3 regions of the Kitasatospora sp. NPDC089797 genome follow, and region 3 is predicted to be linked to each of the others. Evidence: riboswitches for the same ligand, from Rfam matches in the RefSeq annotation. Region 3 holds a riboswitch; each other region holds the start of a gene.
What was found. Region 3 has a riboswitch for cobalamin ahead of thiI (tRNA uracil 4-sulfurtransferase ThiI). Riboswitches for the same ligand answer to the same signal wherever they lie in the genome.
Positions count from the first base shown of each region.

Region 1: another riboswitch for cobalamin. It lies ahead of metE (5-methyltetrahydropteroyltriglutamate--homocysteine S-methyltransferase); the one in region 3 lies ahead of thiI (tRNA uracil 4-sulfurtransferase ThiI).
Region 2: another riboswitch for cobalamin. It lies ahead of AB0O91_RS38325 (prenyltransferase/squalene oxidase repeat-containing protein); the one in region 3 lies ahead of thiI (tRNA uracil 4-sulfurtransferase ThiI).

Region 1 covers NZ_JBFBGS010000070.1:15,444-25,114, reverse strand. Annotated here, with positions in the region: gene AB0O91_RS37455 (hypothetical protein) at 1-399, opposite strand, end outside; gene AB0O91_RS37450 (MFS transporter) at 581-2,041, shown strand; gene AB0O91_RS37445 (MarR family transcriptional regulator) at 2,041-2,493, shown strand; gene AB0O91_RS37440 (universal stress protein) at 2,536-3,411, opposite strand; gene AB0O91_RS37435 (TetR/AcrR family transcriptional regulator C-terminal domain-containing protein) at 3,592-4,263, opposite strand; gene AB0O91_RS37430 (cupin domain-containing protein) at 4,391-4,783, shown strand; gene AB0O91_RS37425 (HoxN/HupN/NixA family nickel/cobalt transporter) at 4,850-5,959, opposite strand; cobalamin riboswitch at 6,178-6,423, shown strand; gene metE (5-methyltetrahydropteroyltriglutamate--homocysteine S-methyltransferase) at 6,582-8,897, shown strand; gene metF (methylenetetrahydrofolate reductase [NAD(P)H]) at 8,961-9,671, opposite strand, start outside.
Region 2 covers NZ_JBFBGS010000075.1:11,480-21,150, reverse strand. Annotated here, with positions in the region: gene AB0O91_RS38330 (hypothetical protein) at 1-798, opposite strand, end outside; gene AB0O91_RS38325 (prenyltransferase/squalene oxidase repeat-containing protein) at 795-3,740, opposite strand; cobalamin riboswitch at 3,845-3,999, opposite strand; cobalamin riboswitch at 4,086-4,163, shown strand; gene AB0O91_RS38320 (prenyltransferase/squalene oxidase repeat-containing protein) at 4,290-5,708, shown strand; gene AB0O91_RS38315 (nuclear transport factor 2 family protein) at 5,742-6,095, opposite strand; gene AB0O91_RS38310 (sigma-70 family RNA polymerase sigma factor) at 6,519-7,103, shown strand; gene AB0O91_RS38305 (anti-sigma factor) at 7,100-7,846, shown strand; gene AB0O91_RS38300 (DUF1295 domain-containing protein) at 7,942-8,763, opposite strand; gene AB0O91_RS38295 (cyclopropane-fatty-acyl-phospholipid synthase family protein) at 8,760-9,671, opposite strand, start outside.
Region 3 covers NZ_JBFBGS010000054.1:42,702-52,372, reverse strand. Annotated here, with positions in the region: gene AB0O91_RS33285 (ATP-binding cassette domain-containing protein) at 1-645, shown strand, start outside; gene AB0O91_RS33280 (metal ABC transporter permease) at 629-1,534, shown strand; gene AB0O91_RS33275 (metal ABC transporter permease) at 1,531-2,367, shown strand; gene AB0O91_RS33270 (Fur family transcriptional regulator) at 2,382-2,879, shown strand; gene AB0O91_RS33265 (MmgE/PrpD family protein) at 3,047-4,555, shown strand; gene prpB (methylisocitrate lyase) at 4,612-5,517, shown strand; gene AB0O91_RS33255 (bifunctional 2-methylcitrate synthase/citrate synthase) at 5,539-6,663, shown strand; gene thiI (tRNA uracil 4-sulfurtransferase ThiI) at 6,692-7,969, opposite strand; cobalamin riboswitch at 8,138-8,389, opposite strand; gene AB0O91_RS33245 (short-chain fatty acyl-CoA regulator family protein) at 8,420-9,671, opposite strand, start outside.

The DNA.
Region 1 (9,671 bases), on a different contig from region 3:
GATGGTGTACTTGTGCTTCCTGCACACCTCCGAGATGGCGGCCAGGTGGTCCTGCCACACGATCCTCCGGAGGATGCCGGCCCGGGGGCCGGGCGTGACCCGCTCCCCGTCGAAGGTGCCGGCCGTGCTGCGGGCCGCCACGTTGTGCACGGTCAACTCGGGCCGCACCTGCCTGGCGGCCGGAGGGTCCGGCACCCGCTGGACCGCCGCACCGGCGCGGCCCCGGCGGTCCGCGATCATCCGCCCCGTCGCCGCGTTGCCGACCGTGCGCTGCAGGTCGGTCGCGGTCCCCGGGGACCCGACTCCTGCCCCCGGCCCCACCCGGGTGGCGGCCCGCCGGGTCGCGCCCGCCTCCTGCCGGGGGCGGCCGGCCGTCTCCTGCGGCTTCCTCGCCTGCATCCTGATGCCTCCTCGGTTCCCTTCGCCCCCGTTATATCGGGAGTTCGCCCGGAGGAGGAGGGCACTTCCGGACGTGCGGTCGGGGCGCGGGCGCCTCGGCCCTCCCGGGGGAGGGTTGCCGCCGGTTTAGTTGTAGGGACACAATGATGACAGCAACACAATCAATCCTGGGAGCGCCCTCATGTCCGACGCCCGGCCACGGCCGTGGCTCGTGCTCGCCATCTGCTGTCTGAGCCTGCTGATGGTCAGCCTCGACGTCACCATCCTGAACGTGGCCCTGCCCGCCATCCGGAGCGACCTGCACACCTCGGTGTCCGGGCTGCAGTGGACGATCGACGCCTACACCCTGGTGCTGGCGAGCCTGCTGATGCTCTCCGGCTCGACCGCCGACCGGATCGGGCGGCGCCGGGTGTTCCGGATCGGGCTGGTGGTGTTCAGCGCGGCGTCCCTGCTGTGCAGCCTGGCCCCCGGGCTCGGCTGGCTGATCGCGGCGCGGATGCTCCAGGCGGTCGGCGGATCGATGCTCAACCCCGTCGCCATGTCGATCATCAGCAACACCTTCACCGACTCCCGCCAACGCGCCAAGGCGATAGGCGTCTGGGGCGGTGTCGTGGGCATCAGCATGGCGGCCGGGCCCCTCATCGGCGGGGCGCTGGTGGAGTCGGCCGGCTGGCGCGCGATCTTCTGGATCAACGTCCCGGTCGGGCTCGCCGCGCTCTTCCTGACCGGCCGGTACGTCCCGGAGTCGCGGGCGGCCCGCCCGCGCCGGGCGGACCCGGTCGGCCAGCTGCTGGTCGTGGTGCTGCTCGCCGGGCTCACCTACGCGATCATCGAGTCGCCGCAGCGCGGCTGGACCTCGCCCGTGGTGCTCGGCTGCGCGGCGCTGGCCGTGGTCGCGCTGCTGGGCCTGCTCAGGTACGAGCCCCGGCGCACGGACCCGCTGATCGACCTCCGGTTCTTCCGCTCCGCGCCCTTCGCGGGGGCCACCGTGATCGCGGTCGCCGCCTTCGCCGGACTCGGCGGCTTCCTGTTCGTCAGCTCCCTCTACCTCCAGGACGTCCGGCGGCTCGACCCGCTGCACGCGGGGCTGTTCATGCTGCCGATGGCCGTCATGGCGCTCGTGACGGGGCCGTTGTCCGGCCGGATGGTGGCCGCCCGGGGGCCGCGCACCCCGCTGCTGCTGGCCGGGACGGCCCTGAGCGCGAGCGCCGTGCTCCAGGCGGTCGGCTACTCCGAGCACCTGCCGACCGGCCTGCTCGTGCTCGCCTTCCTGCTCTTCGGCATCGGCTTCGGCCTGGTCAACGCGCCCATCACGAACACCGCCGTGTCGGGGATGCCGCGTGCGCAGGCGGGCGTGGCGGCGGCCGTCGCCTCCACCAGCCGGCAGGTCGGCCAGTCGCTGGGCGTGGCCGTGATCGGCGCCCTGATGGCCGGCGCGGCCGACGCCGGCCCGGCGGCCTTCGTCGGGGCGGCCCGGACGGCCTGGTGGATCATCGCCGGTTGCGGCGTCGCCGTGCTGGTCGCCGGTACGCTCACTTCCGGCCGCTGGGCCCGGGCGACGGCCGAGCGCACGGCGGCGCGGCTCGCCGCCGAGGAGGTCGGCGCCGGAACCAGGACGGCGAAGGAGAAGGTGGACGCCTGATGGACGCCCCCCACACCGGCGGACACCCGGAGGCGGGTGCGGCCGACCCCGAGCTGGCGGGCCGGGTCTGGCAGGGGATGAACGTGCTCGTGCTGGAGCGCCACAACCGCCGCAAGGCCGTCGCCGACGCCCTCGGCATGAGCTTCGGCCGGGTCCGGGCCCTGCGCCGCCTCGCCGCCGGCCCGATCACCCTGCGGGAACTGGCCGAACGCCTGACCGCCGACCCGCCGTACACCACCGTGATCGTGGACGACCTGGTGCGGCGCGGCCTGGCCGAGCGCATCACCAACCCCGCCGACCGGCGCTCCAAGCTGGTCCACCTCACCGAGGAGGGCGAGGCGAAGGCGGCGCTGGCCACCGGAATCCTCACCACCCCGCCGGACGCCCTGCTCGCGCTGCCGGCGGAGGACATCCGCGCGCTCGACCGGGTGCTGGCGAAGCTCCTGGGCTGATCCCCGCGGGGGCCCCGGCCGCGCCCGCGGGGCCCGGGCCCGTCAGCCGTAGGGGACGACGGCGACCGGGCAGTGCACGTGGTGGATCGCGGCGTGGGCGACCGGGCCCAGGTGGTGGTGGCGCAGCGGCAGGTGGCGCAGCCGGCGGCCGATGACGAGGAGGGAGGCGGCCGAGGCCGCGTCGACGAGGTCGACGGTGGGCTTGCCGCGCACCAGGTCGGCGCTCACCCCGACGTCCGGGTAGCGGGTCCGCCAGGGGTCCAGGGTCTCGGCGAGGCCGTTCCACTCGACGCCGGCCAGCTCGCCCTCCAGCCCGCCGATGGCGTCGAAGGCCATGTACTCGCTGCCGGCCGGCGGGGACCAGACGTGGACGACGCGCAGCGGGGCCGCGCGCAGGGCGGCGGCCCGGAAGGCGAAGCCCAGCACGTGGTCGGTGGGGTGGGCCAGGTCGATGCCGACGGTGACCGGGCCGGCCGGTTCGTCCTCCCGGGCGCGGACCAGCACCACCGGGCAGGCGGAGCGGCGCAGCACCTCCTGGCTGACCGACCCGACCAGGAAGCCGCGCAGGGCGCCCAGTCCGCGCGAGCCGAGCACCAGCAGGGCGGCGTGCTGCGAGGCGGCCTCCAGGGCCTCGACCGGGTCGGCGGACACCGGGGTGGAGGAGACCGGGACCTCGGGCGCCAGGACGCGCAGCGCGGACTCGCGCTCGGCGAGGTGGGCCAGGGCCCGCTGGTGGGCCTGGTCGCTGACGGCCGCGTCCCGCCCGTGCGCCGGCCGGGCCTCCAGCACTTCCAGCGGGACGCCGCGGCGCCGTGCCTCGTGGGCGGCCCACTCGGTGGCGGTCAGGCTCTCGGGGGAGCCGTCGAAGCCGACCACGACGGGGCCGGTGGCTGATTCGGGTACGGAGGGTCCGGTCACGGCACGCTCCTCGGGTTCGGCGGCGCCGGGCCGCGGCCGCTACCGGCCGCCGGGCTCGCCTCGGGTCGCCGCCCCAGTATCGGCGGTGGCCGGGGTCGGCGCCTCCCGGGGCGCCGGTGGCGGCCCGTCGTCGGCGGGGCCGGTCGGGCGTGCGGGCCCGGGCGTCCGGCCGGGGGCGGTTCAGCCCGCGGCGAGCAGGCCGGCGACCAGGGCGCGCAGCCCGTCGCGGTAGGTGTCCCGGGCGGTGAGGTCCTCCCAGTGGTCGGCGACCTGGGCGAGGCGGGGGTGCCGGGCCGGGTCGAGGCCGGTGAAGACCTGCTCCCGGTAGGTCGGGCGGTCGTCGTCGGCCCGGCGCCGGGCGGCGGTCGTGCGGACCACGATCTCCCCGGCGGTGTAGTACCAGATCGCCCGGTAGCCCTGGACGGCGCGCTCCGGGGTCAGGCCGCAGTCGACCAGCCCGTCGACGATCCGCTCGACGAACCAGAGCGCGTGGGTGGAGAACAGGTCGTCGGCGGCCAGCACTTCGACGATCCAGGGGCAGGCGGCGAGCGCGTCGTGGATCGCGGCGGCCGCGGCGAGGACCCGTTCGCGCGGGTCGGCGGGCAGCTCGACGGGCCGGAGGGTGCGGGCGGCGTAGTCGTCCAGCAGCAGGACGAGCAGCTCCTCCTTGTTGCGGACGTGGTGGTAGAGCGCCATCGGCGTACTGCCGATGTCGGTGGCCAGGCGGCGCATCGTCAGTTTCCCGACGCCCTCCTCGGCCACGATCCGCCGGGCCGTCCCGACGACCTCCTCCCGGGAGATGCGGGGAGGCCGGCCGGGGGCCCTGCGGGGGGCGGGGGAGGGCTGCTGCATGCGCTCATCATGCCCCGCCGGGTACGGGCGGCTCGACAGCGGTGAGCCTCCGGAGGTAGTTTCCTTACGCGTATAGAAACTGCCTCGGGGGACCCCGCACCGCATCCCGACCGGAAGGAACCCGCTCATGACCACCACCCCGATCGCCGCCGTCGACCTGTTCGCCGCGGCGCTGCACATCCGGACCGACGGCGGGGTCCGGGCCGCCGGGCGCCGGACGGTCGACGGCGACCCCGGCACCTGGCACCTGGCGACCTTCCACGTGGAGACCGACGCCGACGTCCACGCCGACCACTGGGAGATGCACCCGGAGGCGGACGAGGCGGTGTGCTGCCTGGCCGGCGGTGTCCGGGTGTTCTTCCGGCCGGTCGAGGACGGCGCCGAGGAGGAGACGGTCCGGCTGGGGGCGGGCAACGCCGTGGTCGTCCCGCGCGGCCGCTGGCACCGGCTGGAACTCGACGGCCCCAGCGACCTGATGTCGATCACCCTGCGCAGCGGGACCCGGCTGGAGCGGCGCTGACCGGGAACGCCGCGGGCCCGGCGGACAGGAAGTCCGCCGGGCCCGTTCGCCGTGCCTGCGCGTGGGTCAGTCCTGGGCGTCGACCCGGGCGGCCCAGCGCCGCTCGACGTTGCTGAAGCGCCAGTAGGCCAGGGCGCAGGCCCAGACCACCACGAACATGGCGACCAGCAGGTAGCCGACGTTGTCCAGGCTGATGTCGGAGATCCAGCCGGTGACCGGGTCGGTCAGGTCGAGCTTCTCGTGCAGCACGCTGACCAGCTCGATGGTGCCGATGACGAAGGCGACCGCGATGGAGAGGCCGGTGATGGTGAGGTTGTAGTAGACCTTGCGGACCGGGTTGGAGAACGCCCAGTGGTAGGCGAAGTTCATGAAGGTGCCGTCGAGGGTGTCGAACAGGCTCATGCCGCAGGCGAACAGCAGCGGCAGGCAGATGATGGCGTACCAGGGCAGGCCGGAGGCGGCGCCGGAACCGGCCATGGCCATCAGGGCGACCTCGGTGGCGGTGTCGAAGCCGAGGCCGAACAGCACTCCGACCGGGTACATCTGGCCGGGGCGGCGGATGGACTTGGTGAGCCTGCCGAGGATGCGGTTCATGAAGCCGCGCTCGTCGAGGTGCTTCTCCAACTGCTTCTCGTCGTACTGCCCGGCCCGCATGGCCTTGTACACCCGGTAGATGCCGGCCAGTGCGAACAGGTTGAGCGCGGCGATCAGGTAGAGGAAGGTGCCGGAGACGCTGGTGCCGATGACGCCCAGCCACTGGTGGGTGGCGGACTGGTCGTCCACCAGGGTGCCGACGATCTGGGCGCCGCCGGCGACCAGGGCGGCCATCGCCATGACGATGGTGGAGTGGCCGAGCGCGAACCAGAAGCCGACCGACACCGGCCGCTGGCCGTCGGCCATCAGCTTGCGGGTGGTGTTGTCGATCGCGGCGATGTGGTCGGCGTCGAAGGCGTGCCGCATGCCGAGGGTGTAGGCGGTGATGCCGAGCCCGACGCCGAAGGTCTGGGTGCCGATGGTGTAGTGGTTCGGCGCGACCAGCAGGAACAGCATGCCGAAGGCGACCACGTGCATGGCGACGATCACGCCGAGCAGGGCGGCGGTGCGGACGGTGTCCCCGCGCTGCCAACGGGGCGGCAGCGGCAGGGAGGACGACGGGGGTTCTTCGGTGAGGGTCATGCGTGCGGGCCTTTCCGGTTCCTCGATGGGGGCGCCCCCCGGGGAACGCGGGGAACACCGTAGGGGCTCGCTCGTTCGGTCGACAAGCGTTTGCAGCTGCGAAGAGGTTGCAATAAGGCAAAACCGGGACTTCGGGGGCGAAGCGCCGCCGCGCTGACGTCGTCTCACCATGCGGACGATCGAGTGATTCACTGGCCCGGCTCCAGGAGATTGCCTCTAGGCTTGCCCGTACAGCTGGTTCGCCCCGTCCGCCAGACGGGGCGTCGTAAGAGGGAACCCGGTGACGCCTTTCACACGGCCAGTCCGGGACTGCCCCGCAGCGGTGAGCGGGAACGACCGCCGTCATACGCACTGGACCCGGGACGGGTCTGGGAAGCGACGGCCACTAGGTGTCCGCCCTTCGTCTCCACGGAGGTCGGTCGTGCCCGCGAGTCCGAAGACCTGCCCGCTGTCCGTGCGCGACCGAGTTCGCGCGCGGCCATCCGGTGACCTCGAGGGCGGGTCGGCGTACATACCAGGCGGAGCCGTGCCCGTGCACGGTCGTCCGTGCGGTACGTCATCCCTTCGCGCCCCCGTGCCGTCCCCGGGACCATGAGGAATCAGGCTCGCGAAGGAGAGTCCCTTGACAGCGAAGTCCGCAGCCGCGGCGACCGTGGCCACCGCTTACGGTTACCCCCGCCAGGGTCGTAACCGGGAACTGAAGAAGGCGATCGAGGGCTACTGGAAGGGCGCGGTCACGGCCGAGTCGCTCCAGCAGACCGCCGCCGAACTGCGCAGGGAGAACTGGGCCGCGCTCGTCGAGGCGGGCATCGGCGAGGTACCGACCGGCGACTTCTCGTTCTACGACCACGTGTTGGACGCCTCGGTGGCCGTCGGGGCGATCCCGGCCCGGCACCGGGACGCCGTCGACGCCGACCCGCTGGACGGCTACTTCGCGATGGCCCGCGGCAACCAGGATGTCGCGCCGCTCGAGATGACCAAGTGGTTCGACACCAACTACCACTACCTCGTCCCGGAGTTGGGCCCGGACACCGCCTTCGCGGCGAACCCGGCCAAGCCGGTCGGCGAGCTGCGCGAGGCGCTCGCGCTCGGCCACACCGCCCGGCCGGTGCTGGTCGGCCCGGTCACCTACCTGCTGCTCGCCAAGCCCGCCCCCGGGGTGGCCGAGGACTTCCAGCCGATCACCCTGCTGGACCGGCTGCTGCCGGTCTACGCCGAGCTGCTGGCCGCGCTCAAGGCCGCCGGCGCCGAGTGGGTGCAGCTGGACGAACCCGCCCTGGTGCAGGACCGCACCCCGGCCGAACTGAACGCCGCCGCCCGCGTCTACCGCGAGCTCGGCGCCCTCACCGACCGGCCCAAGCTGCTGGTGGCGAGCTACTTCGACCGCCTGGGCGACGCCCTGCCGGTGCTCGCCAAGGCCCCCGTCGAGGGCCTGGCGCTGGACTTCACCGGCCCGGCCGCGGGCAACCTGGACGACCTGGCCGCGGCCGGGGGCCTGCCCGGCAAGCGACTGGTCGCGGGCGTGGTCGACGGCCGCAACATCTGGATCAACGACCTGGAGAAGTCGCTGGCCACCCTGGCGACCCTGCTCGGCCTGGCCGACCGGGTCGACGTCGCCCCGTCCTGCTCCCTGCTGCACGTGCCGATCGACGCCGCCGCCGAGCGCGACATCGACCCGCAGATCGCCCGCTGGCTCGCCTTCGCCCAGCAGAAGGCCGTCGAGACCGCCCTGCTGGCCCGCGGCCTGCGGGAGGGCACCGGCGCGGTCACCGCCGAACTCGCCGCCAACCGCGCCGACCTGGCCTCGCGCGCCAACTCGCCGATCACCCACGACCCGGCGGTGCGCGCCCGCACCGCCGCCGTCACCGAGGCCGACGCCCGCCGCGCCCAGGCCTACCCGCAGCGGGCCGAGGCCCAGCGCGCCCGGCTCGGCCTGCCGCTGCTGCCGACCACCACCATCGGGTCCTTCCCGCAGACCACCGAGCTGCGGGTCGCCCGCGCCGACCTGACGGCCGGCCGGATCGACCAGGCCGGCTACCGGGAGCGGATCGAGGCCGAGGTCCGCGAGGTGATCGCCTTCCAGGAGAAGGCCGGTCTGGACGTCCTGGTGCACGGCGAGCCCGAGCGCAACGACATGGTCCAGTACTTCGCCGAGCAGCTCACCGGCTACCTGGCCACCCGGCACGGCTGGGTGCAGTCCTACGGCACCCGCTACGTGCGGCCGCCGGTGCTCGCCGGGGACATCTCCCGCCCGCACCCGATGACCGTGGACTGGTTCCGCTACGCCCAGAGCCTCACCGACCGTCCGGTCAAGGGCATGCTCACCGGCCCGGTCACCATGCTCGCCTGGTCCTTCGTCCGCGACGACCAGCCGCTCGGCGAGACCGCCCGGCAGGTCGCCCTCGCCCTGCGCGACGAGGTCACCGACCTGGAGGAGGCCGGTGCCGCCGTCGTCCAGGTCGACGAGCCGGCCCTGCGCGAGACCCTGCCGCTGCGGGCCGACGCCCGCCCGGCCTACCTGGACTGGGCCACCGAGTCCTTCCGGCTCGCCACCTCCGGCGTCCGGGCGGACACCCAGATCCACACCCACATGTGCTACGCCGAGTTCGGCGCGATCATGACCGCGATCGACGAGCTCGACGCGGACGTCATCTCGCTGGAGGCGACCCGTTCGCACATGGAGGTCGCCGGTGAGCTCGCCGGGGCCGGCTACCCGCGCGAGGTCGGCCCGGGTGTGTGGGACATCCACTCCCCGCGCGTCCCGAGCACCGAGGAGGCCGTCACCCTGCTGCGCGCGGGCCTGGCGGCGATCCCGGCCGAGCGGCTCTGGGTCAACCCGGACTGCGGCCTGAAGACCCGCGGCTGGACCGAGACCCGCGCCTCGCTGGACAGCCTGGTCGGCGCGGCCCGTCACCTGCGGGCCGAACTGGCCGGCTGAGCGTGCGGACGGGGCGGGCGCGGGCCGTTCGGCCGCGCCCGCCCCGTCCGGTCCGCCGGTCGGCTACAGGCCGAGCTGCTGGTGGATCTCGGTGGTGACGGTGGAGAAGTTCATGGTCATGAAGTGCAGCCCGGGGGCGCCTTCGGCCAGCAGCCGACGGCACATTCCGGTGGCCTGCTCGATGCCGATCGCCCGGACCGCGGCCGGGTCGTCCTGGTGGGCGGACATGCGCGCGGAGAATTCCGCCGGAATGTTCGCGGTGCTCAGCGTGGGGATGCGCCGGAGCGACCGGATCGTGGTCACCGGCATGATTTCCGGAATTACCGGAATGTCACAGCCGGCGCTCGCCAGGCGGTCCCGGAATCGGAGGTAGCTGTCCACCTCGAAGAACATCTGGGTGATCGCGTAGTCGGCCCCGGCGCGCCACTTCGTGAGGAAGTGGCGGATTTCCGAATCCCAGTCCGCGGACCTCGGGTGCATTTCCGGGAACGCGGCCACGCCGACGCAGAAGTCCCCGGACTCCTTGATCAGCCGCACCAGGTCGGCGGCGTACTCCACCCCCTCCGGGTGGCGGGTCCACTCGCCCAGCGGGTCGCCCGGCGGGTCGCCGCGCAGCGCCAGGATGTTGCGCACGCCCTGGTCGGCGTAGTGGCCGAGGATGTTCCGGAGCTCGGCGACGCTGTGGTCGACGGCGGTCAGGTGGGCGGTCGGGGTGAGCGTCGTCTCCTGGGCGATGCGGCCGGTGATGTTCACCGTCCGCTCCCGGGTGGAGCC
Region 2 (9,671 bases), on a different contig from region 3:
GCCGCCCGGGGCGGGGGCCCGGCCGGGGGCCGGCGGACGGGCGCCGCTGCCGGGCTGCGGGGCGGAGCCGGAGCCCCGGCCACTGCCACTGCCACTGCCACTGCCACTGCCGCCCGAGCCGGTTCCACCGCTGGTCGAGCCGCCGGTGGTCGAGCCGCCGGTGCCGGAGCCGGAGCCGCCGGTCGTGCCGCTGCCCGAACCCCCGTTGCCGCCACCGCCGTTGGACCCGCCGCCGGAGCCGCCGGTGGTCGAGCCGCCCGGGGCGGTGTTGTGCGCCCGCAGGGAGTCCACCGCGATGGTCGGCCGACCGATGGTCAGGTCGTCGTTCGTCGCACCGAAGATCCACAGGTCGACGCTGCCCGGCTTGGGGTGGTAGCTCATCGCGCCGAGCTGGCTGTAGCTCCAGTCGGTGTCCCCCGGGTCGGCGTGCCAGTACGACCAGTAGGCGCTGGCCGGCGGGGTGAGCACGCACTTCTCCTGGTCGGCCGTCGGGTACTGCTTGCCGCCCTCGCTGCCGCTGAAGCCGATCCGGCAGATGAACGCCGGGCCGTCGTGGCCGGTGCCGGTGGTGCGCCAGCCGCCCTGGTTGAGCAGCTCGTAGCCGGTGGTCGGCGTGGTGCCGCAGGAGCGCAGCACCTTACCGCCCCACTTGCTGAAGTCCACTGCGAGCACCACGCCGGAGGTGGTCGTGCACTGGTCCAGCGGCAGTGGCGCGGCGGCGGCCGGGGTGGCCGTGCCGAGCAGCGCGCTGCCGGTCAGCGCCAGCGCGCCGAGGGCGCCCGCGAGCCGGCGGCTCACCGGTGCCGTCCCCGGCCGAGGCGGGCGCGGGAGACGGCGACGGCGCTGCCGCCGGCCAGCAGCAGGGCGAGGGCGAGCAGCGCGGGGAGGGTGGCGTCGCTGCCGGTCCGGGCCAGGTCGGAGCCGTTCGGGGCGGCCGGGTCGGCCACCACCGGCCGGGCCTCCCCGCCCTGGGCACCGCCGTCACCGGCGTCACCGGCGCCCGCCGGGGGCGCGTCGGTCACGCCCGGGGCGGACGTCCCGGCGGGCCCGGAGGTGCCCGCCGGAGCGGACGTCCCGGTCGTCGCGGTCGGCGCGGGGGTGTCGGTCGGACCGGCCGTGGAGGTCGGCGACGGCGTCGGGGTCGGGGTCGGGCTCGGGGAGTCGGTCGGGGTCGGCGTCGGGGACGGCGACCCGGTCGGCTGGGGCGTGCCGGGCGCCACCGGCCGCTTCAGCGTGCCGAAGGACGTCCCGACCGTCCCGCCCAGCACCTGGGTCGAGGCCCGGACGTCCGAGCCGCGCTGGCCGGCCGCCGCGACGTTGAAGCCGCCGTCGTCGTTCTGCTGCCCGGCCAGGAAGTCCCGGGCCCGCGAGATCGCCGGGCCGTACTGCCCGGCCCGCAGCGAGAACGCCTGGACGGCCAGGGCGGTCGAGTTGGTCGAGTCGCCGGAGGCGCCCGGGAAGCCGCCGTCGGCGAGCTGCTTGCCCGCGATCCAGCCGACCGCGCGGTCCACGGCCTGCTTGGCGGCCGGATCGTCGGCGACCAGGTCGAGGGCCATCGCGGCCATCGCGGTGCTGTCCACGTCGGAGTCGCCCTTGGCCGGGATCAGGCTCGGCCAGGAGCCGTCGGCGTGCTGGAGGCCGGTCAGGTAGCGCACCGGCTCGGCCGCGTGGGCGGCGTCACCGGCGCGCAGCTGGGCGATGATGCCGAGCGACTGGGAGAACACCGAGGTCGCGTTGCGGTAGTTGCCCTGGGCGGCACAGGAGGTGTCGGGGGCCTGGCTGGGCGCGGCGCAGGTGACGGTGGCGAGCGCGGCGATCAGGTCCTGGCCGCCGAAGGCGCGCGGGTCGCGGCCGACCACCTCGGCGAGCAGCGCCTCCTTGCCGATCGAGCCGCCGCCGGCGTACTCGGTGCCGATGTACGTCCAGTCGTCCACCGTCCGGCCGTTGCCGTCCTTGCCGTGCTGGTCCAGGAAGTCGGCGATCCGGCCCAGCGCCGCGTCGTCGGTGCCGGTGGCGGCGAGGGCGAAGGCGCCGTCGATGGTCAGGCCGAAGTCGGCGAAGCCCGTGAAGCCCTCGTAGTAGCGGCCGCCGATCAGCCGGGTCCGGTCGGTGAGGTAGGTCGAGCCCTTGGCGAGGTCGGGCTTGCGGTGGAGGTCGTGGTCGAGCGCCGCGAGGTCGGTGCCGGCCAGGGCGAGCACCGCCTGTCCGGTGGCCGCGGGGTCGGCGTCGGTGCCGGCCGGGTCGGTGGTGAAGCCCCCGGAGGGCACCTGGCGGGCGGCGACCCAGCCGGTGGCGGCCGCGTCGGCGTCGGTGCGGCCGGCGGCGCGCAGGGCCTGGGCGGCCAGCGCGGTGGTGTAGGTGTCGGCGGCCCCGGCCCAGGAGTACGGCCAGACCCCGCCGTCGGGCTTCTGCTGGGCGGCGGTCCAGGCGTCGGCGCGCTTGACGGCGTCGGGCGCGGCGCCGGCCCGGCGCAGGGTGAGGGCGGTCAGGGCGGTGGTGCTCGGGTCGCCCTCGCAGTGGTCGCCGGGGGCGATCATCACGGCGGAGACGCCGCCGTCGGCGCACTGGGCGGAGGTCAGCCGGGCGACGGCGGTCGGCGGCAGGGCGGCGCCGGCCCGGGCCAGGGCGAGCAGGGCGAGGGCCTGGTTGACGGGGTAGGTGACGCCCTCGAAGTCCCCGGCGGCGGTGCAGGCGCCGAGCTTGCCCTGGGCGGTGCAGACGTGGTCGGTGAGCGCGGCGACCAAGTCGTGGCCGCCGAAGGCGCGCGGGTCGCCGCCGGTCACCTCGGCGACCAGGGCGAGCTGGGCGACGGCGCGCGGGACGGGCGCCGCCTTCGGGCCGCCCGGGAAGGCGAACTGGTCGGTGTGGGCGGCCAGGTAGGCGACGACCTTGCGCAGGGTGTCGTCCTGCCCGCCGGCCGCCGCGAGGGTGAAGGCGGTGTCCGTGGTGGCGTCGTAGTCCGGCGTCTTCCCCGTGGCGTCGGCCACGTGGTCGCCGCCGGTCAGCTGGGCGACCAGCCAGCGGGCGGCGGCGGGCAGGTCGGCCTTGGGGGGCTTCGGCGTCTGCGTGGGTGTCGGAGTAGGAGTCGCACTCGGCGACGGCGAGGAGGTCGGCGAGGGCGAGGAGGTCGGCGACGGCGAGGAGGTCGGCGACGGCGAGCCGCCCGTTCCGCCCTTGGCCCGGACCGAGTCCGGGGTGAAGGTCGGGGACCCGGAGGTGCCGCCGACGTCGGTGCCGCCGTAGACCCAGGCCTCGACCTCGCCGGGCGCGGGCCGCTGCGACATCGCGCCGAGCGTGGCGTACGACCAGTGGTCCTGCCCGACCGGGGCGATCCAGTACGACCAGTAGCCGGTCGCCTGCGGGGTGTTGACGCAGGCCTCCTTGTCCGGGGTGGGGTACTGGGTGCCGTCGCGGAAGGCCGGGTTGCCGAGCCGGCAGATGAAGGCAGGGCCGTCGTGCACGGTGCCGGTGGTGCTGAACCCGGCGGTGTGCAGCAGGTTCATCCCGGTGGTGGGGTGGGCGTCGCAGCCGCGCACCACGCCGCCGCCGAAGGGGCCGAAGTCGACCGCGACGACGGCTCCGGAGGTCGCCGTGCACTGGTCCAGCGGGTCCGCGTGGGCGGGGGTGCCGGGCAGTGCCGTCAGGACCAGGCTGCCCGCGGTGAGCGCGAGCGCGGCGGCGGCCGCCGGGACGGCGGCTCCCCGCCGCCACGCGGTGGGACGGTGTCTGTGGACCGGCACGGAACGAACTCCCCTGTGACTGCGGCGCCGGACGGGGACACGGGGGCGCAGCAGGGCTCCCCCGGGCAGGGTTGTGCCGTACCGCGTCGCAGTCCTCGACGACGCTCGTGCGTGCTCCACGGCGCAGGCATTCCGGCTCGCCCGCCGGGACGGGTTCGCAGAACTCGTCGGGCCGGGCACACGGTTGCGGGACAGCGCCGGATTCGAACCGGCTTCCCCTGACTCCCCTGGAGGAAAAACGCTTCATCAGACCACGGCCGCCCGACCGGGGTCAACGTTTCGTCATATCGTCTGCATCACGGCTCGTTCGAACTCGATGCGGTAAGGTCCCGGCTCGGCCGAGCGGGGGAACCCGGTGCAAATCCGGGGCTGACGCGCAACGGTGTGCGGGGCGGCGCTGTCGACCCGCGAGCCCGGATGCCCGGCGGCCGCACTGTTCCGCGGAAGTCCGTCCACGCGATCCGGGCGTCGGCCGCCCTCGCGCCGACGGCACCCCCGCCGCCGACGCACGGGCACGGTCGGGGCCCCTCACCCCCCAGGAGCCCTTCCATGACCCGCACCCTCCACCGCGGCCTCGCCACCGCCGTGGCCGCCCTGGCCGCCGCCGGCACCGCGCTCGCCGGCGCCGTCCCGGCCCAGGCCACCGCGAGCCCGGCCCAGATCACCACCTCCGTCACCAACGGCGTCGCCTACCTGCGCTCCCTCCAGGGCGCGGACGGCGGCTACGCGGGCAGCGGCCTGTCCAACGAGTGGGCGTTCAGCGCCCTCGCCGCCGCCGGCACCGCCGCCGCCGACGTCACCCCCGGCGGGGACGCCACCAAGAACGCCCGCCTGGTCTACCGCAACCAGCTGGCCGCCCCGACCTGGCCCAACGCCAGCCCGGTGGTCACCGACTACGAGCGCGGCATCCTCAACTCCTACGCCGCGGGCATAGACCCGGCCCGGGTCGGCCCCGGCCGCAACCTGATCGCCGACGCCGTCGCGTACTGGCAGACCGCCGAGCCCGGCTACTTCGGCCCCTCCGCCAACTTCAACGGCACCGTCTTCGCCCTGCTCGCCCTCGGCGGCGCCCGCACCCAGGCCGGCGCCCAGCGGGTGCCCCGGCCGCTGCTGGACGCCTCCACCGCCGTCGTGCGCGCCAACCAGCACACCGACGGCGGCTGGAACTACAGCAAGGCCGCGGGCAACCCGACCGCGCTCGGCCAGCCCAGCGACGTCGACATGACCGGCGCGGCGATGGCCTCGCTGTGCGTGGGCGGGGTGCCCAACACCGACAGCGCCGTCCTCGCCGCGAAGGGCTTCCTCAAGGCCAAGATGGGCTCCACCGGCGCGTTCAACGCGATGTACGGGGTGAACACCGACTCCAACGGCTGGGCCGTCTCCGGCCTCACCGCCTGCGGATTCGACCCCCAGGGGGCGGACTTCACCTCGCCCGCCCCGTTCAGGAAGACCCCGGTGGACTTCCTGATCGCCCAGCAGTTCAACCCCGGCGGCGGCTTCCGCTACCAGCCCACCGACACCTCGCCCAGCGCCTACGCCTCGGTCGACGGCCTGCGCGCCGTGGCCGGCGGCGGCTTCACCGCCACCCCGCCGACCCCGGTCACGGCCGGTGAGCCCCAGTTCGTGGCCACCTCCGGCTTCACCCCGGGCACCGCCGCCCGGCTCGCCCTGATCGTCGACGACGGCACCGGCAACCCGCGCCCCTGCGCGGTCACCATCACCCCGAGCGGCACCACGGCGACCCTCGGCGACGTGCTGGACGCGGCCGCCACCGCCAGCCCGGCCGGCTGCGTCACCGCCGTCACCCCGGCCAGCGGCGTCGCCGGACCGATCACCTCGCTCAACGGCGTTGCCAACGCGGGCGGTTCGAGCTGGCTGCTGTCGATCGACGGCGGCGCGTCGATCACCGCCGACCGCACCGCCACGGTCAACCTCGGCGACACCGTCTCGCTGCGCTACGGCAGCTGACGCCACCGGCCGTACGGGCCGTGCCCCCCGGGGTCACGGCCCGTACGCGCCGAGGCCGCGGCAGACCAGCCCGTCGCGGAAGGTGAGCACCTCGGCGACCGCCCGGCCGCGCTCGTTGCGGTAGTTGACGACGACCGTGTCGACCGAGGCCCGGACGTCCTCCACGGTGAAGTGCAGGTCGGGCAGGTGCTTCAGTCCCTTCGCCCAGTAGACCCGCAGCGCCTCCTTGCCGCGCACCTCGCCGGACGGGTCGCCGATCAGCTCGACGATCCGGGGCGAGGCGAAGACGACGTCCTCGGTGAAGTGGGCGAGGATGCGCTCCAGGTCGTGGGCGTTCCAGGCGGCGGCCCAGTCCCGGGCGAAGCGGGTGGCGTAGTCGTGGTCCATGGCCCGGCACGCTACGACAGCCGCCCCCGGCCGCGCCGGTGATTCCGCGATCCGGTCGCCGCACCGGGTCAGGGCCCGGTCGGACGCCGGCGTCCGGCGGGTGCGGATCCGCGGATCACCCGGAGGAGTGAACCCGCCGGGGCGGCACCCGGCCGGGCGGCGGCCCGGCAGCACCGCGGACGGCGGCACGGACGGCGGTCACGGCCCGGCAACCGCACGGGACCGGGCACCCGGACCGGCCCGCGGACCGGTGCCCGGGGCGACCAATCCGGGCGCCGCCCCGCTCCGAAGACCCCGCGTGAGTTCCGTACTGTCCGAGCGGCCGGGGCCTTCCGCCGCCCCCGCCGCGACCCTGGGGAGGCCCTCCATGCCCGCCGTCCGCCGACCGGGCCCTGCGCCCGCCGACCCCGAACGGGCGGCCGGATGAGTGCCGCCGTCCACCTCTCCGGCCCCGGGCGGCCGGGACCGGACCTGCCCGATCTCCTCGCCCGCGTCGCCCGCGGGGACCAGGACGCGTTCTCCCGGCTGTACGACACGGTCTCCGGCCCGGTGCTGGGGCTGGTGCGGCAGGTCCTGCGGGACCCCGCGCAGTCCGAGGAGGTGGCGCAGGAGGTGCTGTTGGAGGTGTGGCGCACCGCCGCCCGCTACCGGGCCGACCGCGGCGAGGTAATGCCGTGGGTGCTGACCATCGCCCACCGCCGGGCGGTGGACCGGGTCCGGTCCGCGCAGGCCGCCGCCGACCGCGACCGGCGCTCGGCCGCCGCCTCCCACACCCCGGTCTTCGACGAGGTCGCCGAACAGGTCGAGGGCCGGCTGGAGCGCGAGCAGGTCCGGCGCTGCCTGAAGTCGCTCACCGAGCTCCAGCGGGAGTCGCTGACCCTCGCCTACTACCGCGGCTACACCTACCCGCAGGTCGCCGAGGTCCTCGGCACCCCGCTGGGCACGGTCAAGACCCGGATGCGCGACGCCCTGATCCGCCTGCGCGACTGCCTGGGGGTGGGCGCATGAGCGCCGTCGACCCGCACACCCTGACCGGTGCCTACGCCGCCCACGCCCTCGATCCCGAGGAGAGCGCCGCGTTCGAGCTCCACCTGGCCGACTGCCCGGCCTGCGCCCAGGAGGTGGCCGGGTTCGCCGCGACCCTGGCGCGGCTCGGCAGCGCCGGGGCCGTCGTCCCGCCCGAGGCCCTCAAGGTCCGGGTGATGGCCGCGCTGCCCGGGGTGCGGCAAGAGGCCCCGCGCACCGCCGCCGGGCCCGGATCGGCCCGCCCCGGCCGACGCGCGGGCGCCTGGACGAAGTTCGCGCTCGCCGCCTGCCTGGCCGTCGCGACCGGCGCCGGAGCCCTGGCGGTGCAGCAGCACGGGCAGGCGGAGCGGGCGCGCGACCGCGCCGCCGCCGTCCAGCAGGAGTCGGACCGGCTCACCGCTCTGCTGACGGCCCCCGACGCCCGCACCGTCACCGGGTCGGCCACCGGCGGGTCCGGGGTGGGCACGGTGGTGTGGTCGCAGGAGCGCGGCCGGGCCGCGTTCCTCGCCTCCGGCATGCCGGTGCCGGCCGCCGGCACCACCTACGAGCTGTGGTTCGACGACGCCGGGACGATGCGGCCCGCCGGGCTGCTCCCCTCCGGGGAGGGCGCGCTGCTGCTGTCCGGGCCGCTGCGCGGGGCGAAGGGCGTCGGCGTGACGGTGGAGCCCGCCGGGGGCTCGGCGAAGCCCAGCGGCGCACCGGTCATGCTGCTGGCGTTCACCTGAGAGCCGGTGGTGTTCCGGCCCGCCCCCGCCGGCCGGAGCACCACCACCCGCCCGGCCCGGCACGACCGGACGCGTGGCGGGCCGGGCCGGGGACGTCAGCCGCGGCCCTTCCGGCCCGCCGGGGAGCGCGGCGGCAGCGGCAGGAACCCGCTGGTACGGGCGGCGTACTCGGCCCAGCCGGGCCGATCGGCGCCCAACGCCCGTTCCAGCAGCGGCTTTCCGCTGCCGAAGGCGAGCAGCCAGGTCATCAGCAGCGGGCTGCCGACGAACGCCCAGCCCAGCGGGGTGTCGGCGGCCAGCAGGAACAGCCCCCACCAGACGCAGGCGTCGCCGAAGTAGTTCGGGTGCCGGGTGTAGCGCCACAGACCGCGGTCCATCACCCGGCCCCGGTTGGCCGGGTCGGCCTTGAACCGGGCGAGCTGACCGTCCCCCACCGCCTCGAAGAACAGCCCGACGGCCCACAGCGCGGCGCCCGCCCAGGCGAGCGCGCCGGGCGGCCGCGGCACGTACTGGGCGGCCTGGACGGGCAGCGAGACGAACCAGACCAGGGCGGCCTGGAGCAGGTAGACCTTCCGCAGCGCGTACCGGGTGCGGGCCGGACCCTCGGGGGCGCGGGAGAGCATCCGGGCGTACCGCGGGTCCTCGGGCGCGCCCCGGCCGCGCCACCAGATGTGCCCGGACAGCCGCAGGCCCCAGACGGTGACCAGCAGCGTGGCCAGCAGCCGGCGCCCGGGGTCGCCGTGGCCGGCCGAGAGTGCCTGACCGGCCACCGCGACGGCGGTGAACGCGAGCCCCCAGGCGACGTCCACCCCGCGGTGGTGCCCGGTGCGCACCCCGACGGCGAACGCGGCGAGCAGCACGGCCAGCGCGACCGCGGCGGTGACCGGGAGGCCCTGGGCGAAGGCGGCGGTGTTCACGCCACCGCCTCCTCGCGGGTCAGCAGCACCTGCTGGACGTCCAGGTAGCCGGTGCGGAAGCCGGCCTCGGAGTAGGCGAGGTAGAGCTCCCAGGTGCGTCGGAAGACCTCGTCGAAGCCGAGCGCGGCGACCTGCGGGGCGTGTGCGGTGAAGCGCTCGCGCCACAGCCGCAGGGTCTCGGCGTAGTGCGGCCCGAAGGCGTCGGCACGGGTCACCCGCAGCCGGGTGTGGCGGGCCGCGGTCTCGTCGATCGCCCGCAGCGAGGGGATCAGGCCGCCGGGGAAGATGTACTTCAGGATCCAGGTGTAGGTGCGGCTGCTCGCCAGCATCCGCTCGTGCGGCATGGTGATGGCCTGGAGGGCGGCCCGGCCGCCCGGGGCCAGGACGCGGTCCAGGGTGGCGAAGTAGTCGGGCCAGAAGGGCCGTCCGACCGCCTCGATCATCTCGACGCTGACCACGGCGTCGTACCGGCCTTCGGCGGAGCGGTAGTCGCACAGCCTGACCTCCGCCCGGTCGGCGAGCCCGGCGTCGGCGATCCGGCGCCGGGCGAGGGCGAGTTGCTCCTCAGAGAGGGTCAGGCTGACGACGCTCGCGCCGCGGGCGGCGGCGCGCAGGGCGAGTTCGCCCCAGCCGGTGCCGATCTCCAGCAGCCGGCTGCCGGGGCCGACCCGGGCCAGGTCGAGCAGCCGGTCGATCTTGTGGTGCTGGGCGGCGGGCAGGCCCTCCCAGCCGGCCAGCGGTTCCTGGCGGGGGCCGGTCGGGAAGAGGGCCGCGGAGTAGGTCATCGTCGGGTCGAGGAACAGGGCGAACAGCTCGTTGGACAGGTCGTAGTGCCGGTGGATGTTCCGCCGCGCGTTCGCGGCGGTGGACAGCTCCGCCGCCGGCGGGCGCCGGACGTAGAGCCGGCG
Region 3 (9,671 bases):
CTCCCGCAGCGCCGCACCTTCGACCCGAGCGTCCGCGTCCGCGGGACGGACGTGGTGCGGCTGGGACTGGACGGGGATCTGTGGGGGATCCCCGTCCCGTTCCTGAACCGCGCGAAGCACCGGGCCGCGCGCCGGCGGGTCGAGGAGGTGGTCGAGCTGGTCGGCGCCACGGCCTACGCCGACCGGCCGATCGGCCAGTGCTCGGGCGGCGAGCAGCAGCGGCTGCTGATCGCCCAGGCGTTGATACGGCGCCCCCGGGTGCTGCTGCTGGACGAGCCGCTGGACAGCCTGGACCTGCCCAACCAGGCGGCGATCGCCGCCCTGTTGGGCCGGATCTGCCACCAGGAGGGGGTGTCCGTGGTGATGGTCGCGCACGACGTGAACCCGATCCTGCACCAGCTGGACCGGGTGGTGTACATCGCCGAGGGCGGCGCCCTCTCCGGCACCCCGGCCGAGGTGATCACCACCGGGACGCTGACCAGGCTCTACCGCACGCCGGTCGAGGTGCTGCGCACCAGCGACGGCCGGCTGGTCGTCGTCGGCCAGCCGGAGGCCCCGGCCGTGCACACCGACCGGCACGCCGACCACGCCCGTCGAAGCGGGAGCGGGACCGGGAACGGAGGCGGCCGTGCTGCTGGCGTCTGACGCGACCGCCCCGGTCCTCGGTTGGAACCTGGTCGCCGACTTCCGGGACATGTGGTCCTACGACTTCATGGTCAACGCCTTCCGGGCCGGCCTGGTGGTCGCCGTGGTCTGCGCCGTCGTCGGCTGGTTCATGGTGCTGCGCCGGCAGACCTTCGCCGGGCACACGCTGTCCGTGGCGGCCTTCCCCGGCGCCTCGCTGGCGGTGCTGGCCGGGTTCTCCACCACGCTGGGCTACTTCGGCTTCTGCGTCGCCGCCGCGCTGGCGATAGCGGCGCTGCGGCGCGGCGGCTCGGAGGAGTCCGCCGTCACCGGCACCGTGCAGGCCTTCGCGCTGGCCTGCGGCTACCTGTTCATCAGCCTGTACAAGGGCCTGCTGGAGGGGCCGACGGCGCTGCTGTTCGGCAGTTTCCTGGGCATCACCACCGGCCAGGTGGTGGTCCTCGCCGTGGTCGGCGCCCTGGTGCTGGCCGTGCTGGCGGTGATCGGACGGCCGCTGCTGTTCGCCTCGGTCGACCCGCAGGTGGCGGCCGGACGCGGCGTGCCGGTACGGCTGTTGGGCACGCTGTTCCTGGTGCTGCTCGGCGCCGCCACCGCCGAGGCGAGCCAGATCACCGGCACCCTGCTGGTCTTCGCCCTGATGGTGATCCCGGCCGCCACCGCCCAACAGCTCACCGCCAGGCCCGGGTTGAGCGTCGCGCTGGCCGTCCTGCTGGCCCTGGCGGCCTGCTGGGCGGGGCTGGTCGCCGCCTACTACCACCCGTACCCGCTGGGCTTCTTCGTGACCGGCTTCGCGTTCACCGGGTACCTGCTGGCGCACCTGGTGCGGTTCGCCCGGGAGGCCGTGGGCCGCCGGGCGCGGCCGGGCGCCCTGATCGGAGGCGCGGCATGAGCGCGGTCATCACCCAGCCGTTCTTCCAACACGCCCTGCTCGCCGGGACGTTCATCGCGCTGGCCTGCGGCCTGGTGGGGTACTTCCTGGTCCTGCGGGCGCAGATCTTCACCGGCGACGCGCTCAGCCACGTCGCGTTCACCGGCGCGATGGCCGCCCTGGCCGGGGGCTACGACCTGCGGCTCGGGCTGTTCGCCGGGACGATCGGGGTCGGCCTGCTGATCGGCGGGCTCGGCCGCCGGGGCCGGGCGGACGACGTGGTCATCGGCAGCGTGTTCGCCTGGATCCTCGGCCTGGGCGCCTTCTTCCTGACCGTCTACACCACCTCCCGCAGCGCCGCGCAGGGCGGCGCCGGGACGAGCGTGCTGTTCGGTTCGATCTTCGGGCTGCACGGCGGTCAGACCACCGTCGCCGTCGCCGTCGCGGGCGCGACCGGCATCGTCCTGCTGCTGATCGCCCGGCCGCTGCTGTTCGCCACCCTGGACGAGGCAGTGGCCGCCGCCCGCGGTGTGCCGGTGCGGCTGCTCGGCTTCGCCTTCCTCGCCCTGGTCGGCGCGACGGCCGGCGAGGCCACCCAGGCGGTCGGCTCGCTGCTGCTGCTCGGCCTGCTGGCCGCCCCGGCCGGTGCGGCGATCCGGCTCACCGACCGGCCGTACCGGGGGCTCGCACTGTCGGCCGGGCTCGCGGTCGCGGAGATGTGGGGCGGACTGCTGCTCAGCGCGGCCGCGCCGAAGCTGCCGCCGAGCTTCGCCATCATGGCGACCGCCGCTGCCGTCTACGCCGCCACCTTCCTGATCCGCCCGGCCCGCGCCGCCCGCCCGGTGCCGGCCTGAACCGGGGGTGGACCGTGACCGAAGCGCCCACCAGCGCGCTGACCGAGGCCTTCCGCCGCGCGTCCGAGCGCCGGCCGGCCCCGGGCCCGGGCGAGCGGCCCGGGAGCGCACCGAACGACGGACTCGGCCGGCTGACCCCGCAGCGCGCTCAGGTGCTCCGGGCCCTGGCGGCCTGCGAGGACTTCGTCAGCGCCCAGCTCCTGCACGCGGGCCTGCTCACCGCCGGCTCCCGGGTCGGCCTGAGCACCGTCTACCGCACGCTGACCGCGCTCGCCGCCGTCGGCCGGGCCGACGTGGTCCGCGACACCAACGGCGAGAAGCTGTTCCGGCACCGGCCGGGCGCCGACCACCGGCACTACCTGATCTGCCGCCGGTGCGGGCTCAGCCGACCGGTCGACGCCGCCCCGGTGGAGGCCTGGGCCGACCACGTCGCCGCGACCTCGGGCTTCGCGGACGTCCAGCACACCGTCGAGCTGGCGGGGATCTGCGCCGACTGCCGGACGCGCGACTGACCGCCGCCCGGGCCGACCGCGCGCCCCGGGACACCGCCGTCCGCAGGATCCGCAGATTCGCAGACCGATCGGGTACGGATTCCACACCTTGGCATGCTGGTTCACCGGCCGTCCGGCGGGCAGGCTCGTTCACGTAACCCCTGAGTCGCACGCTCATGAGGAGTCCCGTGATCGAGCACCACGTCCGTGTCCACCCCAGCGCCGACCGGCTGCCCCGCGAGGAGCAGCTCGCCTGGAAGCTCGCCGCCGTCGCCACCGCGACCGAGGAGCTCGACCCCGGGAGCGCGGCGATGGCCGTCAACCGGGTCATCGACAACGCCTCCGTCGCGGTCGCCTCGCTGCTGCGGCGCCCGGTCGCGGTCGCCCGGGCCCAGGCCACCGCCCACCGGGCCACCGCCCCCGGCGCGACCGTGTTCGGCACCGGGCACCGGGTCCCGCCCGAGTGGGCGGCCTGGGCCAACGGAACGGCCGTGCGCGAGCTGGACTTCCACGACACCTACCTGGCCGCCGACTACTCCCACCCCGGCGACAACATCCCGCCGCTGCTGGCCGTCGCCCAGCACACCGGCCGCACCGGCGCGGACCTGCTGCGCGGCATCGTCGCGGCGTACGAGGTGCACGTGGCGCTGGTGCGCGGCATCTGCCTGCACGCGCACCGGATCGACCACGTCGCCCACCTGAGCGCGGCCACCGCCTGCGGCATCGGCACCCTGCTGCGGCTGCCGACGGAGACCGTGTACCAGGCCGTTCAGCAGGCCGTGCACACCACGACCGCCACCCGGCAGTCCCGCAAGGGCGAGATCTCCAGCTGGAAGGCCTACGCGCCCGCCTTCGCCGGCAAGGCCGCCATCGAGGCGGTGGACCGGGCGATGCGCGGCGAGACCTCGCCGTCCCCGGTCTACGAGGGCGAGGACGGCTTCCTCGCCTGGATGCTGGACGGCCCGCAGTCCGACTACACCGTGCTGCTGCCCGGGGCCGACGAGCCGCGCCGGGCGATCCTGGACACCTACACCAAGGAGCACTCCGCCGAGTACCAGGCCCAGGCGATCATCGACCTGGCCCGGCGGCTGCGCGAGAAGACGGGCCCGCTGGAGCGGGTGCGCTCGGTGGTCCTGCACACCAGCCACCACACCCACAACGTCATCGGCTCCGGCGCGGGCGACCCGCAGAAGTTCGACCCGACGGCCAGCCGCGAGACCCTCGACCACTCGATCCCGTACATCCTCGCCGTCGCCCTGGAGGACGGCGTCTGGCACCACGAGCGCTCCTACGCCCCCGAGCGCGCCCGCCGCCCGGAGACCGTCGAACTCTGGCAGCGGATCAGCACGGTGGAGGACCCGGAGTGGACCCGCCGGTACCACGACCCGGACCCGGAGCGCCGGGCCTTCGGCGGCCGGGTGGTGATCACCCTGGACGACGGGTCGGTGATCGAGGACGAGCTGGCCGTCGCGGACGCCCACCCGGCCGGCGCCCGGCCCTTCGACCGGCCCGCCTACCAGCGCAAGTTCCGCACGCTCAGCGAGGGCATCGTGGCCCCCGCCCAGCAGGACCGCTTCCTGACCGCCGCTGCCGGCCTCGCCGAACTGCACGCGGCCGACCTCGACGAGCTGTTCCCGGCCGTCGACACCGAGGCCGTCCGCACGTACGACGCGACCCTCCCGAAGGGCCTGTTCTGATGCCCGACACCCCTGCGCCCGACACCCCCGCGACCGACAGCCCGGCGCCCACCCGCCTGCTGCAGACCCGCACCACCCCCGCCCAGCGCCGCCGCACCTTCCGCGAACAGCTCGCCTCCGGACGGCTGCTGCGCATCCCCGGCGCGATCAACCCGCTCTCCGCCCGCCTCGTCCAGGACACCGGCTTCGACGCGGTCTACCTCTCCGGCGCCGTCCTCGCCGCCGACCTCGGCCTGCCCGACATCGGCCTCACCACCGTCACCGAGATCGCCGCCCGGGCCCAGCAGACCACCCGGGTCACCGACCTGCCCGTCCTGATCGACGCCGACACCGGCTTCGGCGAGCCGATGAACGCGGCCCGCACCGTCCAGCTCCTGGAGGACGCCGGGCTGGCCGGCCTGCACCTGGAGGACCAGGTCAACCCCAAGCGCTGCGGCCACCTCGACGGCAAGACCATCACCTCCCGGGAGGAGATGGTCCGACGGATCAGGGCCGCCGTGGACGCCCGGCGCGACCCGGACTTCCTGCTGATGGCCCGCACCGACGCCCGCTCGGTCGAGGGACTCGACGCGGCGATCGACCGGGCCAGGGCCTACGTCGACGCCGGCGCCGACGCGATCTTCCCCGAGGCGCTCGCCGACCTCTCGGAGTACGAGGCCTTCCGCAAGGCGGTCGACGTGCCGCTGCTCGCCAACCTCACCGAGTTCGGCAAGACCCCGCTGCTGGACACCCGCACCCTGGAGGAGCTGGGCTACAACATCGCCCTCTACCCGGTCACCCTGCTGCGCCTGGCCATGGGCGCGGTCGAGGACGGGCTGCGCACCATCGCCGCCGAGGGCACCCAGGCCTCCCTGCTCCCGCGCATGCAGCCCCGCTCCCGGCTCTACGAACTCCTCGGCTACCAGGAGTACGCGGCCTTCGACTCGGCCGTCTTCGACTTCACCCTTCCGCCCGGCACCTGACGCACCGGAGGCACCAGCACCATGTCCGAGATCCATCGCGGCCTCGCCGGTGTCGTCGTCGACACCACCGAGATCTCCACCGTCATCCCGGAGACCAACTCCCTGACCTACCGCGGCTACCCGGTCCAGGACCTCGCCGCCCACCGCTCCTTCGAGGAGACCGCCTACCTGCTGTGGTACGGCGACCTGCCGGACGAGGCCCGGCTGCGCGAGTTCCGGGCCCGGGAGCGCGCCCTGCGGCCGCTCGACCGGACCACCGCCGAAGTCCTGGCCAAGCTGCCCGAGACCTGCCACCCGATGGACGTGCTGCGCACCGCCGTCAGCTTCTTCGGTGCCGAGGACCCGACCGAGGACGACGGCCGCCCGGCCCCCCACCTCGCCAAGTCCCTGACCCTGCTGGCGAAACTGCCCACCGTGGTGGCCGCCGACCAGCGCCGCCGCCGCGGCCTGGCCCCGATCGCGCCCGACCCGGAGCTCGGCTACGCCGAGAACTTCTTCCACATGTGCTTCGGCACCGTGCCCGCCCCCGAGGTGGTCCGCTGCTTCGAGATCTCCCTGGTGCTGTACGCCGAACACAGCTTCAACGCCTCGACGTTCACCGCCCGGGTGGTCACCTCCACCCTCTCCGACCTCTACAGCGCCGTCACCGCCGCGATCGGCGCGCTCAAGGGCCCGCTGCACGGCGGCGCCAACGAGGCCGTGATGCACATGCTGGACGAGATCGGCGATCCGGCCCGGGCCGCCGACTGGCTGGACGAGGCGCTGGCCGCCAAGCGCAAGATCATGGGGTTCGGCCACCGCGTCTACAAGCACGGGGACTCCCGGGTCCCGATCATGCAGGCCGCCCTGGACCGCCTGGTGGCGGGCTCGGCCGACCCCGAGGCCGCCCGGCTGGCCGCCCTGCACGCCGCCCTGCGCCGGGCGATGCTGGAGCGCAAGGGCATCCACCCCAACCTCGACTACCCGGCCGGGCTGGCCTACCACCTGATGGGCTTCGACACCCCGGTGTTCACCCCGATCTTCGTGATGAGCCGGATCACCGGGTGGACCGCCCACATCACCGAACAGCTCGCCCACAACGCCCTGATCCGCCCGCTGGCCCAGTACGACGGGCCGGGCCAGCGGCCGGTCCCGGCCAGCGTGTAGCGGGCCGGCACCGGGGTCGGGGTCGGGCTCAGGAGGGCACGGAACAGCCGGCGTCGGCGACCGGCGCGGGCTCGTCCTCCTGGCCGGGCCGCATCACCTGCACGTTCGCGAGCAGCGCCTCGACCACCTCGTCCAGGTCGAGGCGCTTCTCCACGGCCCGCAGCTGGCCCAGCCGCGCCCCGGTGCTCACCTGGGGCGGGGCGAGCAGGCTGCAGCAGTCCTCGTCCGGCAGGACGGATATCTCCGCCGTGCCGAGCGCCCGGGCCTGGTCGATGATCTCCTGCTTCTCCCAGCCGATCAGCGGGCGCAGCACCGGCAGCGTCGCGGCCTGGTCCACGGCGGCCAGGTTGGCGAGGGTCTGGCTGGCGACCTGGCCGAGGCTGTCGCCGGTGACCAGGGCCTGGGCCCCGGTGGCGCCGGCCAGGGCACAGGCGGTGCGCACCATCAGCCGGCGCTGGGCGACCACCTGGAGGCGCCCGGCGCCCGCGACGGCCAGCTGCTTCTGGGCCTTGCCGAGGGAGACGACGTGCAGCTCGCCCGGCGGCTGGTAGCGGTTGAGCTCGCGGGCCAGGGCGTACGCCTTGTACACCGAGGAGGGGTTGGTGTACGGCGCACCGCTGAAGTGCACGAAGTCGCAGGCCAGTCCGCGCCGCATGGCCCGGTGCGCGGCCACCGGGGAGTCGTAGCCGCCGGACAGCAGCACCAGCGCCCGCCCGCTGGACCCGACCGGCAGCCCGGTCAGCCCGGGGTGGCGCTCGGCCGACACGTAGGTCTCTCGGTGCTCGATCTCCACGGTCAGGGTGACGTCGGGCGCGGTGAGGTCGACCCGCAGGCCGTCGATCCGCGGCTGGAGGAACGCGCCGAGGTGCCGCTCCAGTTGGGTGGAGGTGAGGGCGAAGCCCTTGTCCCGGCGCCGGACCCGGACGGCGAAGCCGGTGCCGGTGCGCCCGGCGCAGGCCTCGCGCAGCACCGCCAGGGCGTTGGCCTCGACGGACTCCAGCGTGCTGGGCACCCGCAGCGCCGGCTCGACGGAGCTGAACCCGACCACCGTGCGGGCCCGGGCGACCAGGTCCGCGACGGGCACCTGCCCGCCGAGCACGGTGATGGTATGCGGGGTCCTGATCCAGGTCGAGCCGCCTATCCCGCGCAGCGCGACGCGCAGGTTGTCCTCCAGGCGCTGGACGAACCGCTGGCGGTTGCGGCCCTTGAGGACCACCTCGCCGTGTTTGAGCAGCACGCAGGGCCCGTAGGGCTCGGTGGCGCCGCGGGGCGAGGGCAGCCGTGCGCCGTCGGTCAGGTGGTCCATGCAGAAGTCCCAGTCGTCCCAGTGGTCCCGGTCGGGTGCCGAGCGGGGAGGACGGCGGCGCGCGCAGCGGTGTCCGGGGCGGCGTGCCGGCTGACGGTCACGCCGGACCGGGGTCCGTACGAGGGCCACGCGGCCCTCCCGCGGGGCCCCGGAGCGCGCACGCCGCCGTTCGGCGTGCGCACCGGTGGCAGGTCTTCGGACTCGCGGGCCCGTCCGGCCGCCGTCGACGTCGACGGGGCGGACACCTACTGGCCGTCGCTTCCCGGGCCCGTCTCCCGGGCCCAGTGCGGATGACGGCGGTCGTTCCCGCTCACCGCTGCGGGGCAGTCCCGGACTGGCCGTGTGAACGGCGTCACCGGGTTCCCTCTTGCCTCCCCGGGAGCGCGGGGCGCCCGGTGAACCACCAGCACGGCAACCCTACAGGCGGGCCCGGCCCCGGTCGGGCCGTGGTCAGGCCCCGGGCCCTTCGGCCAGCACGGGGTACGGCACCCGGCCGCGCCGGTCGGGGTCGACCAGCAGCCGCCCGCCCGCCGGCGGCCGGGCCCGCTGGGCGCAGTCGCGGCGTTCGCAGATCCGGCAGCCGAGGCCGATCGGGGTGGCCGCGCCGGGGGCGTTCGGGGCGATGCCCTCGGCGTAGACCAGGCGGTGGGCGTGGCGCAGTTCACAGCCGAGCGCGACGGCGAACTCGCTGCGCGGTGCGCGGTGTCCGTGGCCGCCGTGCGAGACGGTCCGGGCGATCCAGAAGTAGCGCTTGCCGTCGGGCATCTCGGCGACCTGGGTGAGGACCCGGCCGGGGGCGGAGAAGGCCTCGTAGACCGTCCACAGCGGGCAGGTGCCGCCCAGGCGGGAGAAGTGGAAGTCGGTGGCGGACTGGCGCTTGGAGATGTTCCCGGCCCGGTCGGCGCGCAGGAAGGAGAACGGCACCCCGCGCCGGCCGGGGCGTTGGAGGGTGCTCAGCCGGTGGCAGACCGTCTCGAAGCCGACGCCGAAGCGGGCCTGGAGCAGCTCGATGTCGTAGCGCAGGTCCTCGGCGGCGGCGTGGAAGGCGGTGTACGGCATCAGCAGGGCGCCGGCGAAGTAGTTGGCCAGGCCGATCCGGGCGAGGTCGACGGCCTGCGGCGAGGTGAGGTCGGGCTCGGCCGCCGCCAGCAGCGTGTCCAGCAGCGGGCGGTGTTCCAACAGGGCGAGCTGGGTGGCGAGTTGGAAGGCGCGTCGACCGTCGGTGAGCCAGGGGGAGAGGTGCAGGGCGCCGGTGGCCGGGTCGTAGCGGCGCAGGTCGGCGGCGCGCTGGTGGTCGGCCGGCTGCCGGTCCGCCTCGACCACCCGGACGCCGTGCCGCTCGGCGAGCCGGGCGGCCAGCGCGGCGGCGGTGCGGCCCGCGGTCGTGGTCGCCAGCTGCTCGGCGGTGCGCTCCGCCGCCTCGTCCAGGGCGGCTATGTGGTTGTGGTGGGCGTAGAAGAAGTCCCGGACCTCGTCGTGGGGTTCGGCCGGGCGGATGGCCCCGCCGACGGTCCCGCCGCCGGGTTCGCCCAGGTCGGCGACGCGGGCGAGGGCCGCGCGGTAGCTGCGGTGCAGGGCGACCAGCGCCCGGGCCAGCTCGGGGTGGTCCCGGCTGACTTCGGCGATCTCCTCCGCGGGGACCGCGCCGCCGCAGGCCTCGTCGGCGAGCGCGGTGCGCAGGTCGGTGCCGAGGCGCTCCTCC